DNA from 2 places in the Tenggerimyces flavus genome. Region 2 is predicted to be linked to the other one. Evidence: riboswitches for the same ligand, from Rfam matches in the RefSeq annotation. Region 2 holds a riboswitch; the other holds the start of a gene.

Region 1 (7,732 bases), 1.1 Mb from region 2:
AGAACGTGACCTTCCAGGACGGCAGCGTGTACGACCTGCCGTTCGCCGACGGCGAGTTCGACGCGGCGTTCGCGCACTCGATGCTCGAGGCCCTGGAACGGCCGGTCGACGGACTGGCCGAGCTGCGACGGGTACTTCGTCCCGGGGGAGTGGTCGGGGTGGCGTCGGTGGAGTACAGCGGCCTCATCCTCGCCGGACCGCACGCCGAGCTGCTGCGCCGGTTCTACGCGATCCGCGAGCGGCTGTGGCAGCTCGGCGGTGACGATCCGTACCGCGGCCGCGAGCTGCGCGGCCTGCTGCACGAAGCCGGCTTCGTCGACGTCGAGGCGACGACGAAGTCGATCCCGTACGGCACCACGGCGGCCGTCCGCGAGTTCGGCCGCGACCGCGCCGCCCAGGTGCCCGGCGGCTACACCGACGCCGCGCTCGAACACGACCTGGCGACGAAGGAAGAGCTCGCCGAGATGGAGCGGGCCTGGCTGGAGTGGGGCGAGTCGCCCGCCGCCTACCTCGCGTTCGCCTGGTGCCGCGCGGTCGGGGTCAAGCCCTAGCCTCGAACATGAAGTGGTCTTCGTCGACCGTGACCTTCGGGTCGGCGAAGCCGGCGCGCCGCAGGCGGTCGGCGAGGCCGGTGGGGTCGACCGGGTTGTAGATGTCGTCGTGGTGGAACTCCCGCAGGTCGTCGCTCGCCCTGCTGTCCGACCCGGCGAACACGCCGCCGGGCCGGAGCACGCGGTGGGTCTCGGCGAAGATCTGGTCCTGCAGCTCCTCCGTCGTCACGTGGTGCAGCATCGTGAAGCACACCGCCGCGCTGAACCGCTCGTTCTCGAACGGCAGCGAAGCCGCGTTGCCGCGCACCACGGTCACGTCCGGGTAGAGCCCGGCGAGCCGGTCCGCGAGCTGCTCGTCGATCTCGATCGCGGTCAGCTTCGGCGTGAGCTGGCGGAGCTCGGCCGTCGTCGGGCCGTAACCGGGCCCGATCTCCAGGACGTCCTCGCCGAGCTCGAGCGCCCCGACGACTCCGGGGATCACGTGCACCCGGATGGCCTCGGCCCACTCCTCGGACGAACAGAACGCGGCGTGTTCGGAGTTCATGCCTCCACGTTAGCCGCGTCGAGCTCGCGCCAGCGGTCGGCGGTGAGGCGGTAGAGGACGTGCCGCTTGAACGGGTGGCCGTCCGGTACGCGCGGGTGGTCGAAGTCGTCGGCGGGGTCGTGGGTCATGCCGAGCTTTTGCATGACGTTCTGGGACCGGACGTTCGGCACGCAGGTCATCGACACGATGTCGGTCAGGCCGGCCTCCTCGAAGCCGTACCGGACGGCTGCCTGCGCACCCTCCGTCGCGTAGCCCTTGCCCCATCCCGCGCGGGCCAGGCGGTAGCCGATCTCGAACGCGGGCGTGAAGTGGGCGTCGAACGTCTGGTAGAAGAATCCGATGAAGCCGAGGAACGTCCCGGACTCGATCTCCTCGGCCGCCCAGAGCCCGAAGCCCCGTTGAGCCCAGCCCTCCTCAATGCGGTCGACGAAACCGTCGCTCTCCTCGTGGGTCATCGTCGAGACGAAGAACTCCATTACAGCGGGGTCGGCGTTCATGGCAGCGAAAGGCTCCCGATCCTCTTGACGCCAGGGGCGGAGGATCAGGCGTTCGGTCTTCAGCATCCACATAGGGTGCCGTACGTGCCCGGACTCGACGCAACTGAAATCCGCCAGCGCCTCAACGACGCCCACCTCTATCTCTGCACCGACGCGCGCCACGATCGCGGCGATCTCGCCGAGTTCGTCGACGCCGCGCTCGCCGGCGGCGTCGACATCATTCAGCTGCGGGACAAGGGGATCGAGGCCAAGCCGGAGCTCGCGGCGCTCGAGATCCTGGCCGAGGCCTGCCACCGGCACGGCGCGCTGCTCGCGGTGAACGACCGCGCGGACATCGCCCGGATCGCCGGTGCCGACGTGCTCCATCTCGGCCAGGACGACCTGCCCGTCACGTTCGCCCGCGCGGTTGCCGGCGAGGACATCGCGATCGGCCGTTCGACGCACGACACCGACCAGGCGAGCGCCGCTGCGGTCGAGGACGGCGTCGACTACTTCTGCACCGGGCCGTGCTGGCCCACGCCGACGAAGCTCGGCCGGCCCGCGCCCGGGCTGGAGCTCGTACGGGCGACCGCTTCGGCTAAGCCCGAGCGGCCATGGTTCGCGATCGGCGGCATCGACGAGCGGCGCCTGCCCGAGGTCCTCGCGGCCGGCGCGACGCGCATCGTCGTCGTCCGCGCGATCACCGAGGCCGAGGACCCCCGCGCGGCCGCGGCCGCTCTCAAGGCTGCGGTAGCGTAGAAGGCGTCCGCACGGGAGCCCGGCGCCAGGGCTGAGAGGGAGCGGGACGCTCCGACCGTGGAACCTGATCCGGGTAATGCCGGCGCAGGGAGCGTGAGGTCTCGTGGTGCACCTCGTCGTCATCGGTGGCGGCGTGATCGGCCTGTCCGTCGCCTGGCGGGCGGCCCAGCGCGGGCACGGCGTCTCGTTGTACGACCCGCATACCGCCCGCGGCGCCTCCTGGGTCGCCGGCGGCATGCTCGCCCCGGTCACCGAGGCGTGGCACGGTGAGGAATCCCTGCTCGACCTTGGTTCCGCCTCGCTCGAACGCTGGCCGTCGTTCGCCGCCGACCTCGGCGATGCCGGTCTGAGTACGGCGGGAACGATCGTCGCCGCCCTCGACCAGGCCGACCGCGCCGAGCTCGACCGGCTCGCCGCGTACGTCGCCGAACGAGGCCGCGACGTCGACGCGCTCACCGGCCGCGCCCTTCGTCAGCTCGAACCCGCGCTCGGGCCGGCCGTGCGCGCTGGCCTGCACGTTCCCGGCGACCTGTCCGTCGACAACCGCCAGCTGCTGAGCGCGCTCCGGGACGCATCTGCGCAGGCTGGGGTTCGGTTCGCGGCGACCGTCCCCGAAGCCGACGTCACGGTGATCGCCGCCGGAGCGTGGAGCGGCAGCCTGCACCCCCTGCTCGAGAAGCTCGTCCGACCGGTCAAGGGCGAGATCCTCCGGCTCGAGGCTCGTTCGGGCGCGCTCCCGCCGCCGACCCGCACGATCCGCGGCCACGTCGAAGGCCGCCACGTCTACCTCGTCCCGCGCGCGAACGGGCTCGTGGTCGGCGCGACGCAGTACGAGTCCGGCTTCGACCTCCACCCGAAGGCCGGCGGCGTCCGCGACCTGCTCAACGACGCCGAGCAACTGCTGCCCGGCATCACCGAGTACGCGCTCACCGAGGTGACCGCCGGACTCAGGCCGGGGAGTCCCGACAACCTCCCGCTGGTCGGTTGGCTCGAGCCGGGCGTGATCGTCGCGACCGGCCACTACCGCAATGGGCTCCTGCTCGCCCCGATCACTGCCGACACCGTCGTCGCGCTACTCGAAGACGAGCCGATCCCGCCCGAGGCGAAGGCTGCCGACCCGATCCGTTTCACGGAAGGATCCCCATGGAAATAAGGGTGAACGGCTCCTCGCGCCACTTCGCCGGCGACCTGACCGTCGCCGCGTTGCTCGAACTGGTCGACGCCCCGAAGACCGGTGTCGCCGTGGCGATCGACAGCAGCGTGGTGCGGCGTGCGGAGTGGCCGACGACGTACGTCCGCGACGGCGCGGTCGTCGAGATCCTCACCGCCGTTCAGGGAGGTTGAGCATGGACGACCCGTTCCTGTTCGCCGGCCAGGAGTTCTCCAGCCGGCTGATCATGGGCACTGGGGGAGTGGCGAATCTCGCGATCCTCGAGTGCGCGCTGGTCGCGTCCGGCGCCGAGATCACCACGGTCGCGCTGCGGCGTACCGACACCTCCGGCGGTCCCGGTCTGCTCGACCTGCTGAAGCGCCTCGACATCGCGCCGCTGCCGAACACCTCCGGCTGCCGTACGGCAGCCGACGCCGTCCTCACCGCGCAACTGGCGCGCGAGGCACTCGGCACCGACTGGGTCAAGCTCGAGGTCGTGTACGACGACCGGATGCTGCTGCCCGATCCGGTCGAGCTGCTCGACGCCGCCGAGCGGCTGGTCGACGACGGGTTCCAGGTGCTCCCGTTCAGCAACGACGACCCCGTGCTGGCGCGCCGCCTGGAGGACGTCGGATGCGCGGCGGTCATGCCGCTCGGCTCGCCGATCGGGACCGGGCTCGGCATCCGCAACCCGCACAATCTGGAGCTGATCGTCGCTGGCGCGAACGTTCCCGTCGTTCTCGACGCGGGCATCGGCACCGCCTCCGACGCCGCGCTGGCGATGGAGCTGGGCTGCGCCGCGGTGATGCTCGCCACGCCCGTGACCAGGGCGAACGACCCCGAACGGATGGCCGCCGCCATGCGCTTCGCCGTCGACGCCGGCCGGCTCGCCAGGCTCGCCGGCCGCATCCCGCAACGCCACTGGGCCGCTCAAGCTTCCAGTCCCCAGCTACCCTAGCTTTGTCTGGTCGCGGTCCGGATCGCTCAGTTTCGCCAAAGCCGGTCCGCAACCTGACGGTGGACGGTCCGGCTTCTTCGACGATCCGGCCGCTCCGTGTAGCTGCCCCTTCCCCCGACGAGAGCTTCGAGGCCGTGAACTCGATCTTCCCCCAGCTGGAGCCGCTGCTTCCGCTCGTGCAGAAGCCGATCCAGTACGTCGGCGGCGAGCTCAACCAAACCCTGAAGGACTGGGACTCCGTCCAGGTCCGCTGGGCCCTCATGTACCCCGACGCGTACGAGGTCGGCCTCCCCAACCAGGGCGTGCAGATCCTGTACGAGGTGCTGAACGAGCGCGACTGGATCCTCGCCGAGCGCACCTACTCGGTCTGGCCGGACCTCGAGAAGCTGATGCGGGAGAACGACATCCCGCAGTTCACCGTCGACGCGCACCGTCCGGTCGGCGCGTTCGACGTACTCGGCGTCTCGTTCTCGACCGAGCTCGGCTACACCAACCTGCTCACCGCGCTCGACCTCGCGGGCATCCCGCTCGAGGCGCGCGACCGCGGCGACGAGCACCCGATCGTGCTCGCCGGCGGGCACTCAGCGTTCAACCCGGAGCCGATCGCCGACTTCCTCGACGCCGCCGTGCTCGGCGACGGCGAGGAGATCGTGCTGAAGATCTCCGACATCGTGCGCGAGTGGAAGGAAGAGGGCTCGCCCGGCGGGCGCGACGAGCTGCTGTTCCGGCTCGCGGCGACGGGCGGGGTGTACGTACCGAAGTTCTTCGACGTGGACTACCTGCCGGACGGGCGGATCCGCCGCGTCGTGCCGAACCGTTCGGGGGTGCCGTTCCGCGTCATCAAGCACACGCTGATGAACCTCGACGAGTGGCCGTACCCGAAGAAACCCCTTGTCCCGTTGGCCGAAACCGTGCACGAGCGGTTCTCCGTCGAGATCTTCCGCGGCTGCACGCGCGGCTGCCGGTTCTGCCAGGCGGGCATGATCACGCGGCCCGTACGCGAGCGCAGCATCTCCACCATCGGCGACATGGTGAAGAACGGCATCGAGTCGTCCGGCTTCGAAGAGGTCGGCCTGCTGTCGCTGTCGAGCGCCGACCACTCCGAGATCGGTGACGTCGCGAAGGGCCTCGCGGACCAGTACGAGGGCACGAACGTCTCGCTGTCGTTGCCCTCCACGCGCGTCGACGCGTTCAACATCACGCTGGCGAACGAGCTGTCCCGCAACGGTCGCCGGTCGGGTCTGACGTTCGCGCCCGAAGGCGGCAGCGACCGGCTGCGCCGCGTGATCAACAAGATGGTGTCCGAGGAAGACCTCATCAAGACCGTCGCGACGGCGTACTCGAACGGGTGGCGGCAGGTGAAGCTGTACTTCATGTGCGGCCTCCCGACCGAGACCGACGAGGACGTGCTCGCGATCGCAGAGCTCGCGAAGAAGGTCATCGCGACCGGGCGTGAGGTGTCGGGGCGGCGCGACATCCGTTGCACGGTGTCGATCGGTGGCTTCGTACCCAAGCCGCACACGCCGTTCCAGTGGGCTGGGCAGGCCGCGTGGGAGACGGTGGACGCGCGGCTGGACAAGCTCAAGTCGGCGATCCGGACGAGTCGCGAGTTCGGCAAGGCGATCGGCATCCGCTACCACGACGGGCAGCCGTCGGTGGTCGAAGGACTGCTGTCCCGCGGCGACCGTCGCGTGAGCCGCGTGATCCGCGCGGTGTGGGAGGACGGCGGCCGCTTCGACGGGTGGAGCGAGCACTTCTCGTACGAGCGTTGGGTTTCCGCCTGCGCTGAGGCGTTGGCTTCGGAGCCGGTGGACCTGGACTGGTACACGACGCGGGAACGCGACGAGGCCGAGGTGCTGCCCTGGGACCACCTCGACGCGGGACTGGACCGCGAGTGGCTGTGGGAGGACTGGCAGGACGCGATCGACCCTTCCGGTGCGGTGGAGGTCGAGGACTGCCGCTGGACCCCGTGCTTCGACTGCGGCGTGTGCCCGCAGATGGACACCGAGATCCAGATCGGCCCGACCGGCAAGAAGCTGCTCCCGATCGCCGGCGTCACCCAAGGCCGCGAGGCCCTGCTCGCCAAGTAGCCCCAGCGCCGCCGCCGGCGGTTTGGATGAAGGGCACCTTCATCCAAACCGCCGGCTGAGGCGCTGGTGGTGTGTCGCGATGACCTGTGGTGCTGGTCTGGCTGGGTCGGGGGCACCCTGGTCCGAACCTATGGGACCAGGGGGCCCCTCACCCCAACCGTTCGCCGCCGCCTGAGCTTGGGTCGGGGGCACCCCTGTCCGGACCTATGGGACCTGGGTGCCCCCGACCCAAGCCGGCCAGGCACGTTCGCGGTCTCCACCGGGGCGTTTGGATGAAGGTGCCCTTCATCCAAAACCGGTGGGCGGTGGGTGCGGTGGTCTGCCAGAGTCGGGCGCGTGACCGTGGTGAAGGTACGTCGGGCGAGCGCGGAGGACGTACCAGCGCTCGCAACGCTGCGCAGGGCCTGGACCGAGGAGCAGAACGGCGAGGTCGTCGACCCGAACTTCGAAGCCCGCTTCGCCGAATGGTTCGCCACCGAGTCCGGGCGGCGGGTCGCCTGGATCGCCTCGGTCGACGACCGCCCGATCGGCATGCTCAACCTCGCCGTGTTCACGCGGATGCCCCGGCCGGGCGTCGAGCCGAACCGGTGGGGCTACATCGCGAACGTCTTCGTCCTCGAGGCGCACCGCGACAGCGGCGTCGGCCGGCTGCTGGTCGAGGAGGCGGTCACGTTCGCCCGCGACGAGGACCTGGTCCGCCTCGTCCTCAGCCCGTCGCCCCGTTCGGTCCCGTTCTACGAGCGCGCCGGCTTCGCGACCACCGACAGGCTGATGATGTGGACGCCAAAGGCCTAGGGCGGCGCCTGCCCGACCACGAGCGAGTAGCCGCCGTACGCGGCCGAGGCCAACGTCAGCAGGCCGAGCACCAGCGCGGGCACCCAAGGCCGGGCTCGCGCGAGCCGGTCGGCGAACGGGAGCAGCAGCGGGAACGCGGGGACGAGCAGCCGTGGCCGTGAGTTGAAGTATCCCGTTCCCAGCAACGCCAACGCCACCGTGCTTGAGCTGAAGACGGCCAGCGAAGGCAGCGGATAACGCGCGATCGACCACACCAGCAGAGCGATTACGAGCAGGTACGACACGGCGACGGCCACGCCCAGCCAGGGCGGCAGCGCGAGCATCCACTGGACCGCGGCCTGCCCGAGATCCATCGACTTGTTCCACTGCTCGAGCACGTGGAAATACCCGAGCGGCTCACCGGTCCGTA
Region 2 (7,732 bases):
AAGTCCTCCACCACGTCAGCGTGGAAGCGCTCGGCCAGATCCCAGACATAGAACGGGATTCCCAACACATCGGCCGCCCGGCGGGCGTCGCGCGCGTCCTCGAGCGTGCAGCAGCCGCGCGCGCCGGAACGGTACGACTGCGGGTTGCGCGAAAGCGCGAGGTGCACCCCGGTCACGTCGTGCCCGGCCTCGACGGCACGCGCCGCGGCGACGGCCGAGTCCACTCCGCCGGACATGGCGGCAAGAACGCGCATCAGCGAGAACCCCCACCCAGATTGACCAAACCAGCCTTGCGAGCCCGCTCGACGACCGGCCCGATCACCCGACCGAGCGCGTCGACGTCGGCTTGCGTCGAGGTGTGCCCGAGGCTGAACCGCAACGACCCGCGCGCCCGCTCCTCGTCCCGGCCCATCGCGATCAGTACGTGGCTGGGCTCGGCGACACCGGCCGAGCACGCCGATCCGGTCGAGCACTCGATACCGCGCGCGTCGAGCAGCAACAGCAGCGAGTCGCCTTCGCAACCAGGGAAGGAAAAATGCACGTTCCCCGGCAGCCGGTCGACACCGACGGATCCGTTGAGCTCAGCCTCCGGAACGGCGGCCAGCACCTGCCGCACGAGCTCAGAGCTCAGCTCCGACAGAGAGGCGGCGAGCTGCGCCTGCTCCCGCACGGCGAGCTCGATCGCCGCAGCGAAGCCCGCCATCGCGGGCACGTCGAGCGTGCCGGAACGTACGTCCCGCTCCTGCCCGCCGCCATGCAGCACTGGCGTCACCGACGTCTCCCGCCGCAACACCAGCGCACCGACGCCGAACGGCCCGCCGACCTTGTGCCCCGTCACCGTCAACGCGTCCACGCCAGCCGTCGAGAAGTCGACCGGCAGCTGTCCCACGGCCTGCACCGCGTCGGTGTGCACCGGGATCCCGTACTCCGCCGCGATCGAGGCGATCGAGGCCACCGGTTGGATCGTCCCGACCTCGTTGTTGACCCACATCACGCTGACGAACGCCACGGTCTCGGGCGAGCGCGCGATGCTGTCCCGCGCGGCCTCGACGAGTACCCGGCCGTCCCGGTCGACCGGCAGCAGCTCCAACGAGGCGCCGGCCTCCTTCGCCAACCACTGCGCCGCGTCGAGTACGGCGTGGTGCTCGACCGCGCTCACCAGCACGCGCGTGCGCCGGGCGTCGGCGGTGTGCCGGGCCCAGAACAGGCCCTTGACCGCGAGGTTGTCGGCCTCGGTCCCGCCGCCGGTGAACACGACCTCCGACGGCCGCGCGCCGAGCGCCTGGGCGACGGTCTCGCGGGACTCCTCGACCACACGCCGCGCCGCGCGCCCCGAGGCGTGCAGCGAGGACGCGTTGCCGAGCTTGTCGAGGTGAGCGACCATCGCCGCCACGGCCTCCGGACGCATCGGAGTCGTAGCGGCGTGATCGAGGTAGATGTGGGAAGTCATCGCCTCTCAAGAGTAGGTCAGACAGGCCAGTCCTCTTGGCGGTAGGCCGCCTCCCAAAACATCCACTCATAGCGGGACGCCGTAACGAAGGCCTCGTGCATGCGCTCCAACGCCGCCGGGTGGGCGGCTCGGTCGGCGATCGCCTTGGCCTGCTCGGTCGCGACAGCGAAGGCCGGATCGCCGTACGTGCCGATCCAGTCACCGTACGGATGGCCGTCGAGCTCGACCTCGGCGTACATCCGGCTGCCGACGTCCTGGTAGATCCAGAAGCACGGCAGCACCGCCGCGACCTGGACCGCGTAGTCGTCGAGGCTGAGCAGGTACGACGTGTACGCGCGGCAGGTCGGCGACGGCCGCCACCGCTCGAGCTGCGAGACGTGCGTCTCGTGCAGCTGCCGTTCGACGACGACGCACTCGTGCGCGGCCTTGGCGAAGAACGCGACCTCCTCGGTCGTCGGCGCCTTGGAAGCCGTCGCGGCGAGCGCGCGGGCGTAGTCGGCGAGGTAGTGCGCGTCCTGGGCGAGGTAGTAGATGAACCGGTCTCTCGCCAGAGCGCCGGACGCGAGCTCAGTCAGGAACGGCAGCGCGTCGATCGCCTTGCGCACGTCCTCCGTGGCCGTCCAGGCCTCGTTCGTGAAGGTCATGCGCTCCCCCACCAGGCGTGGAAGTGGTGGACCGGACCGTTGCCCGTGCCCACACCCAACGAGTCGGCGGCACGCAGGCTTTCGGTCACGTACGCCTTCGCCTCCCGCACGGCATCCCCCCAGGCGAACCCGCGAGCCAGCAGCGCCGCGATCGCCGACGAGAGCGTGCAGCCGGTGCCGTGCGAGTTCTTCGTCTCCACCCGCGACGCCGATAACCGTACGAGCGTGTCGCCGTCGACGAAGAGGTCGGTGGACTCGGCCGACTCGGTGCGGTGCCCGCCCTTGAGCAGGACCCGTTTGGCGCCGAGTTCGCGCAGCGCCCGCGCCTGGTCCTCGGCCTCTTGGTCGGTCCGTGCCGGCTCGACGCCGAGCAGGTCGGCGGCCTCGGGCAGGTTCGGCGTGACGATATCGACGAGCGGGAGCAACCGGTCGCGCAACGTGCGCACGGCGTCGCGCTCGAGCAGCCGGTCCCCGCTCATGGCGACCATGACGGGATCGAGGACGACGTACGGCGGGCGATGCCGTTCGAGCGCGTCGACCACGGTGTCGACGATCGCCGCGTTCGCCAGCATGCCGATCTTGACCGCGTCGATGCGGACGTCGGCGAACAGCGTGTCGAGCTGCTCGGTGATGAACGCGGTGGGGATCGTCTGGATCCCCGTGACTCCGTGGGTGTTCTGCGCGGTGAGCGCGACGAGCACCGCGGTGCCGTACGCGCCGAGCGCGGAGAACGTCTTGAGGTCGGCCTGGATCCCGGCGCCACCAGACGGGTCGCTGGTGGCGATGGTCAACGCAACAGGAGTAGCCATTGCGACAGTCCCTTCGCCAGTGTTAGCTGGAGCAGGTTCAACGGGTGTGATCTCAGCTCGCCCTCGGATGGGGAGCACCCCGCGTCACTCGACTTCGACCTTAACCCGTTGCGGATTCCGGCGCCATCGGTAGCGTGGCCGAACGTGACCAGCCTGCTGGTGAACTTCGTGTACGCCCATAACGTCGGCCACGCGATCGAGGCGCTGCACCTCGCGTACGGGCACCACCGCAGGGATCCGTCGCTGGAGATCTCGGTGGCCCTGAACGCCGCGACGCCGGTCGAGCTCGCGTCGCTGTGCCCGTTCGTCGAGGCGGTGTATCCGGTTCGGCTCGACCTGTTCGACCCATCAGTGCCGTTCGTCGCCGAGCTGCCGGAGGCGTTCGACCTCGTGTCGGAGGACGGTCGGGCGTCACAGCCGGAGCAACGCGCGTTGTTCCCCGGCATCGCGGCGTACTACGACGTGTGCCGTGCGCGCATCGGCGTGACAGCCGCGGCGCCGTACTCGCCGGGCGAGCACTTCCGCCTCGCGCTCTCCCCAACCGTGCGGAGCGACAGCCCGCGCATCGCCGTGCTGCCGGGCGGGAGCGCGGACCGTTCGCTGTACCCGTCGGTGGCGTCGTGGGAGCTGATCCTGCGGACGTTGGCCGCGCGGATTCCCACGGCCACGTTCGTGTTCCTGGGCAAGCTCGGCGACGACGGGCGGACGCGGACGACGTACTCCGCCGCCGAGATCGCGCGGCTGCAGGAGTGCGTACCGTCGGAGTCGGCCCTCGACCTGCCACTGATCGACCAGCTAACGGTGGTCGCGAGCTGCGACGTGTTCGTCAGCCCACACTCCGGCTTCGGCATGGCTGCCCTCGCCGCCGGAACGCCGTGGCTGTCGCTCTCGGGGAACGCCTGGCACGAGTACTACTTCAACGGCGTCCCGTTCTACTCGGTGCTCCCTGACGTCGACCGTTTCCCCGCGTACACAGCGCTTTCGGCACTCCCCGACCCTGTGGAGGACGACGGACCAAGGTCACCGAGCATGTGCGCCGAACGCATCCGCGCCGACCTCGACGAGCTCGTCGAAGCAGCCGCCAAGCTGATCGATCGGAGCTGGCCGTACGAGACGGCCCTCGCCCACTATGCCCAAGGCATGTTGAGGATTCGCAAGGGAGACGCCAGCCAGGTGTGGTCCTGGGACCACGTCCTGGCCCCGTACCTGACACCCTGACACCCGGGCTACTGATAGACCTTGCTGTAGAAGTCGGTGTACTGCGGCTGCGGCCAGGTCGCCGGCACCTCGTTGAGCTGTTGCGTGAGCCCGCCGGACGCGCTGGCAATACCCGACAGGTACGCGATCGCGGCGACGATGATCCCGACGATGGCCGAGATGGCGATCCCGAGAGCGGTCGCGATGAGACCCGCGCCCGCGATCATGCCGGGAATGCCGCCATCCAACGCCAGGATCGCACCGGCGATCGCCAGATCCGCTGTGACCAAGGCGATGACCACAGCCGGCAGAACCTGCGCGTTGGCCAACGCCGTCTGCGTGAGCGCGCCCGAGATCGCCGAATGGCACTCGTTCATCCCGTCGATCGTCTTCTGATGGGACCTCGACGCGGCGGCGTACAGCTGGGCCGCGTTGTCGTTCCACCGTTGGCCGGCGTCGCCCTGAGGAAGGGCCTGGAGAGATTCCTCTCCGACGCTCAGCCCGCCCATGAGTCCGTGCACGTCGTGCTCCCAGGCGGTGGCGGCGACGTACAGCTGCGGAGGGTTGCCGACGATCGCCGGCGTCTGCTTGGCGAGCTCGATCAGGCTCGTCTCCAGATAGGTGATGTGCCCGATGATGATGCGCAGCCTTCCCTCCAGGGCGGGTGGGAACGGCCCGGCGATCCCGTCCGCGAGCTTCTGGTTGGCCAGCTTGATGCCGCGCTGCAGAAACGCCATCGCCCGTTGATGATTCTCGAGGAACCAGCCCCAGTTGTCAGCGAGCCATTCGATCCCAGGATTCACGGCCATGTCAGTCTTCTCCGTTCGCCTGCTGAAGCCTGCCGACCCCGTCGACCTCGACGGCTTCGGCCTGGTCCGCGATCCGCTTCAGGTTCTGGGCAACGCCGCCGAGCTGGCCGCTGCCGCCGGTGAGCACGGTGTGCACCCGGGTCGCGAGCGCGGTGTACTGCCGGTAGACCTCGGCGCTCTGCGGGAGCGCGCCGAAGTCGTAGCTGCCGAGGTCCAGCGCGCCGACGGCGACCGCGCACTGGCCGACGATCGCGCCCGCCGGGCCCCAGACCTGGTTCGCGTCGTTCCGCAACGTCTCGGGGTTGATCTCCTTGGTCATCTCAGCATCCCTTCCGCGCGGGCGGCTTCGTGCGAACGATGCGCGCCGGCGAGTGCGGTGGCGAGCTCGTCGGCGAGCATCCAGTGCGGGCATCTGCCCAACCAGGACAGGTCGATCTCGCAGCCCGCGAGACCGCCGCCCGGGTGGAGACGGAGCTCGACCATCCCTCGTTCACCGATGCCCAGCGCGTCGCCAGGAGGGCCTGGGTTCTCTGTCCGCGCGGCGGCGTCGGCGGCCGCGACGGCCTCGTCCGCGAGTGCCGCGAGCCGGCGCAGGCGATCCATCGCCAGGTCGAGGTCTGAGGTGAAGAGCTCCGACGGATCCAGGCCGAGCGTGCGGAACGCGGCATCGTCAGCGGACGCCGAGCCCGGCGAGTCGAATGCCCGGGTCAGCGCGTCCCCGTACGCCTCGCTGTGTGCCTCTTCGGCGGCCGCGGCAGCCGCGGCGACCGCGGCCGGGAAGTCGACGGGATCGAGGCGCGTACGCCAGGAGTCGGCGACCTCGACGCGCTCCAAGGCACCGGTCGGGCCGACGACGGCGGTGACGACGCGGTTGGCGTCGCGGCCCTCGTACTCGCCCAGGTAGCGAGGCATCGACCGCAGGCGAGCGCCGAGGGCCTGGGCTTCGCGGGCCGCCCTCAGCGGCCCGTCGAAGTCGAACGTTCCTGTATCCATGCGGCGATCGTCGCGATCGCCGCCAACACCGCGCTTACAAGCGGCTTACACAGGGCGTCAGCCCTTGCGCTTCTGTACTTCCTCGGTCGCCTGCGGCAGGACGGCGTGCAGGTCGCCCACCACACCGAAGTCGGCGAGCTCGAAGATCGGAGCCTCGGCGTCCTTGTTGACGACCACGATCGTCTTCGACGTCTGCATGCCGGCCCGGTGCTGGATCGCGCCGGAGATGCCGGCAGCGAGGTAGAGCTGCGGCGCGACGGTCTTGCCGGTCTGGCCGACCTGGTACGCGTGCGGGTACCAGCCCGAGTCGACCGCGGCCCGCGACGCACCGACGGCACCGCCCAACGCGTCCGCCAGGGCTTCGACCACCGAGAAGTTCTCCGCCGACCCGACGCCGCGGCCGCCCGACACGACGATCGCCGCCTCGGTCAGCTCCGGCCGTCCGGTCGCCGCGCGCGCCGACCGGTCCACGACCCGCGCCGCCTTGGCCGCGTCCGACAGCACGACCTCGACCTTCTCCTCCACCGGAGTGGCGGGCGCCTGCTCGGGCGTCGCGGCGTTCGGCTTCACCGTGATGATCGGCGTCCCCTGCGTCACCCGCGCCTTGACCGTGTAGTTGCCGGCGAACACCGACTGCGTCGTCTCCAGCTCGGCAGACACGTCGACGGCGTCGGTGATCAGCCCGGACGAGAGCTTGATCGCCAACCGCGCCGCGATCTCCTTGCCCTCCGGCGACGACGTCACCAGGACAGCGCCGGGCGACACGCGGGTCGCCAGCTCGGCCAGCGCCTCGGCCTTCGGCGCGACCAGGTATTCGGCGAGGTCCGCCTGCTCCAGCAGGTACACCTTCTTCGCGCCGTACGACGCCAGCGTCGCCTGCGCGTTCGCGTAGCCCGACCCGATGAACACCGCGGACGGCTCACCCAGCCGCCGCGCGATCGTGAGCAGCTCGGTCGTCGTCTTCCGGACCGCGCCGTCGGCGTGGTCGACCAGTACGAGGATCTCCGTCATCGACAAGCCTTCCTCAGACGAACTTCTGCTCAGCGAGGTACGCGACGAGCTGCGTGCCGCCGGTCCCCTCGTCCACGACCACGGTGCCCTTCTGGCGCGGCGGCCGCGCGGCGTACGACTCCACCGCGGTCCACGCCGCACCCAGCCCGACCGACGCGGGCTCCACGCCCAGGTCGGCGAGGCTCCACGTCTGCACCGGCTTCTTCTTCGCCGCCATGATCCCCTTGAACGAGGGGTAGCGCGGCTGGTTCGCCTGGTCGGTCACCGACACGACCGCGGGCAACGAGGCCTCCACGGTCTCCGTCGCGGCCTCGCCATCGCGGCGGATCTGGACCGTCCCGTCGCCCAGGGAAACCGAGCCGGCGAACGTCACCTGCGGCAGGCCCAGCCGTTCGGCCAGCATCGCCGGCACGACCGACATCCCACCGTCCGTCGAGGCCATCCCACACACCACCAGGTCGACCGGCTGCTCGGCGGCGAGCTTCTCGACCGCCTTCGCCAACACCAGCGACGTCGCCACGGCGTCCGAGCCGTGGATCGCGTCGTCGAGAACGTGGACGCCGGCGTCCGCGCCCATCTGCAGCGCCTTCTTGATCGCGTCCGGCGCTCCGTCCGGACCGACGGTCAGCGCGGTCACCTCGACGCCTTCGCCCGCCTCGGCCAGCGCGAGCGCGGCCTCGATCGCGTGCTCGTCGAGCTCCGACAGCAGCCCGTCGACGCCGGCGCGGTCGACGGTCTTGTCGGTTTCGGTGAACGTGCGATCCGCGGTGGAGTCCGGCACGTACTTCACACAGACGACGATCCTCATGGTCGCTCTCG

What was found. Region 2 has a riboswitch for thiamine pyrophosphate ahead of thiD (bifunctional hydroxymethylpyrimidine kinase/phosphomethylpyrimidine kinase). Riboswitches for the same ligand answer to the same signal wherever they lie in the genome.
Region 1: another riboswitch for thiamine pyrophosphate. It lies ahead of thiO (glycine oxidase ThiO); the one in region 2 lies ahead of thiD (bifunctional hydroxymethylpyrimidine kinase/phosphomethylpyrimidine kinase).

Annotation. Positions count from the first base shown of each region.
Region 1 is NZ_JAFBCM010000001.1:6,352,945-6,360,676, reverse strand. It holds gene JOD67_RS29875 (class I SAM-dependent methyltransferase) at 1-551, shown strand, start outside; gene JOD67_RS29870 (class I SAM-dependent methyltransferase) at 541-1,095, opposite strand; gene JOD67_RS29865 (GNAT family N-acetyltransferase) at 1,092-1,658, opposite strand; gene thiE (thiamine phosphate synthase) at 1,677-2,330, shown strand; TPP riboswitch at 2,332-2,438, shown strand; gene thiO (glycine oxidase ThiO) at 2,434-3,483, shown strand; gene thiS (sulfur carrier protein ThiS) at 3,474-3,674, shown strand; gene JOD67_RS29845 (thiazole synthase) at 3,677-4,438, shown strand; gene JOD67_RS29840 (TIGR03960 family B12-binding radical SAM protein) at 4,573-6,528, shown strand; gene JOD67_RS29835 (GNAT family N-acetyltransferase) at 6,865-7,323, shown strand; gene JOD67_RS29830 (putative hexosyltransferase) at 7,320-7,732, opposite strand, start outside.
Region 2 is NZ_JAFBCM010000001.1:7,452,681-7,460,412, forward strand. It holds gene mnmA (tRNA 2-thiouridine(34) synthase MnmA) at 1-254, opposite strand, end outside; gene JOD67_RS34665 (cysteine desulfurase family protein) at 254-1,450, opposite strand; gene JOD67_RS34670 (TenA family protein) at 1,468-2,094, opposite strand; gene thiD (bifunctional hydroxymethylpyrimidine kinase/phosphomethylpyrimidine kinase) at 2,091-2,903, opposite strand; TPP riboswitch at 2,894-2,995, opposite strand; gene JOD67_RS34680 (glycosyltransferase family 9 protein) at 3,048-4,121, shown strand; gene JOD67_RS34685 (hypothetical protein) at 4,130-4,909, opposite strand; gene JOD67_RS34690 (hypothetical protein) at 4,911-5,228, opposite strand; gene JOD67_RS34695 (hypothetical protein) at 5,225-5,902, opposite strand; gene JOD67_RS34700 (electron transfer flavoprotein subunit alpha/FixB family protein) at 5,960-6,913, opposite strand; gene JOD67_RS34705 (electron transfer flavoprotein subunit beta/FixA family protein) at 6,927-7,721, opposite strand.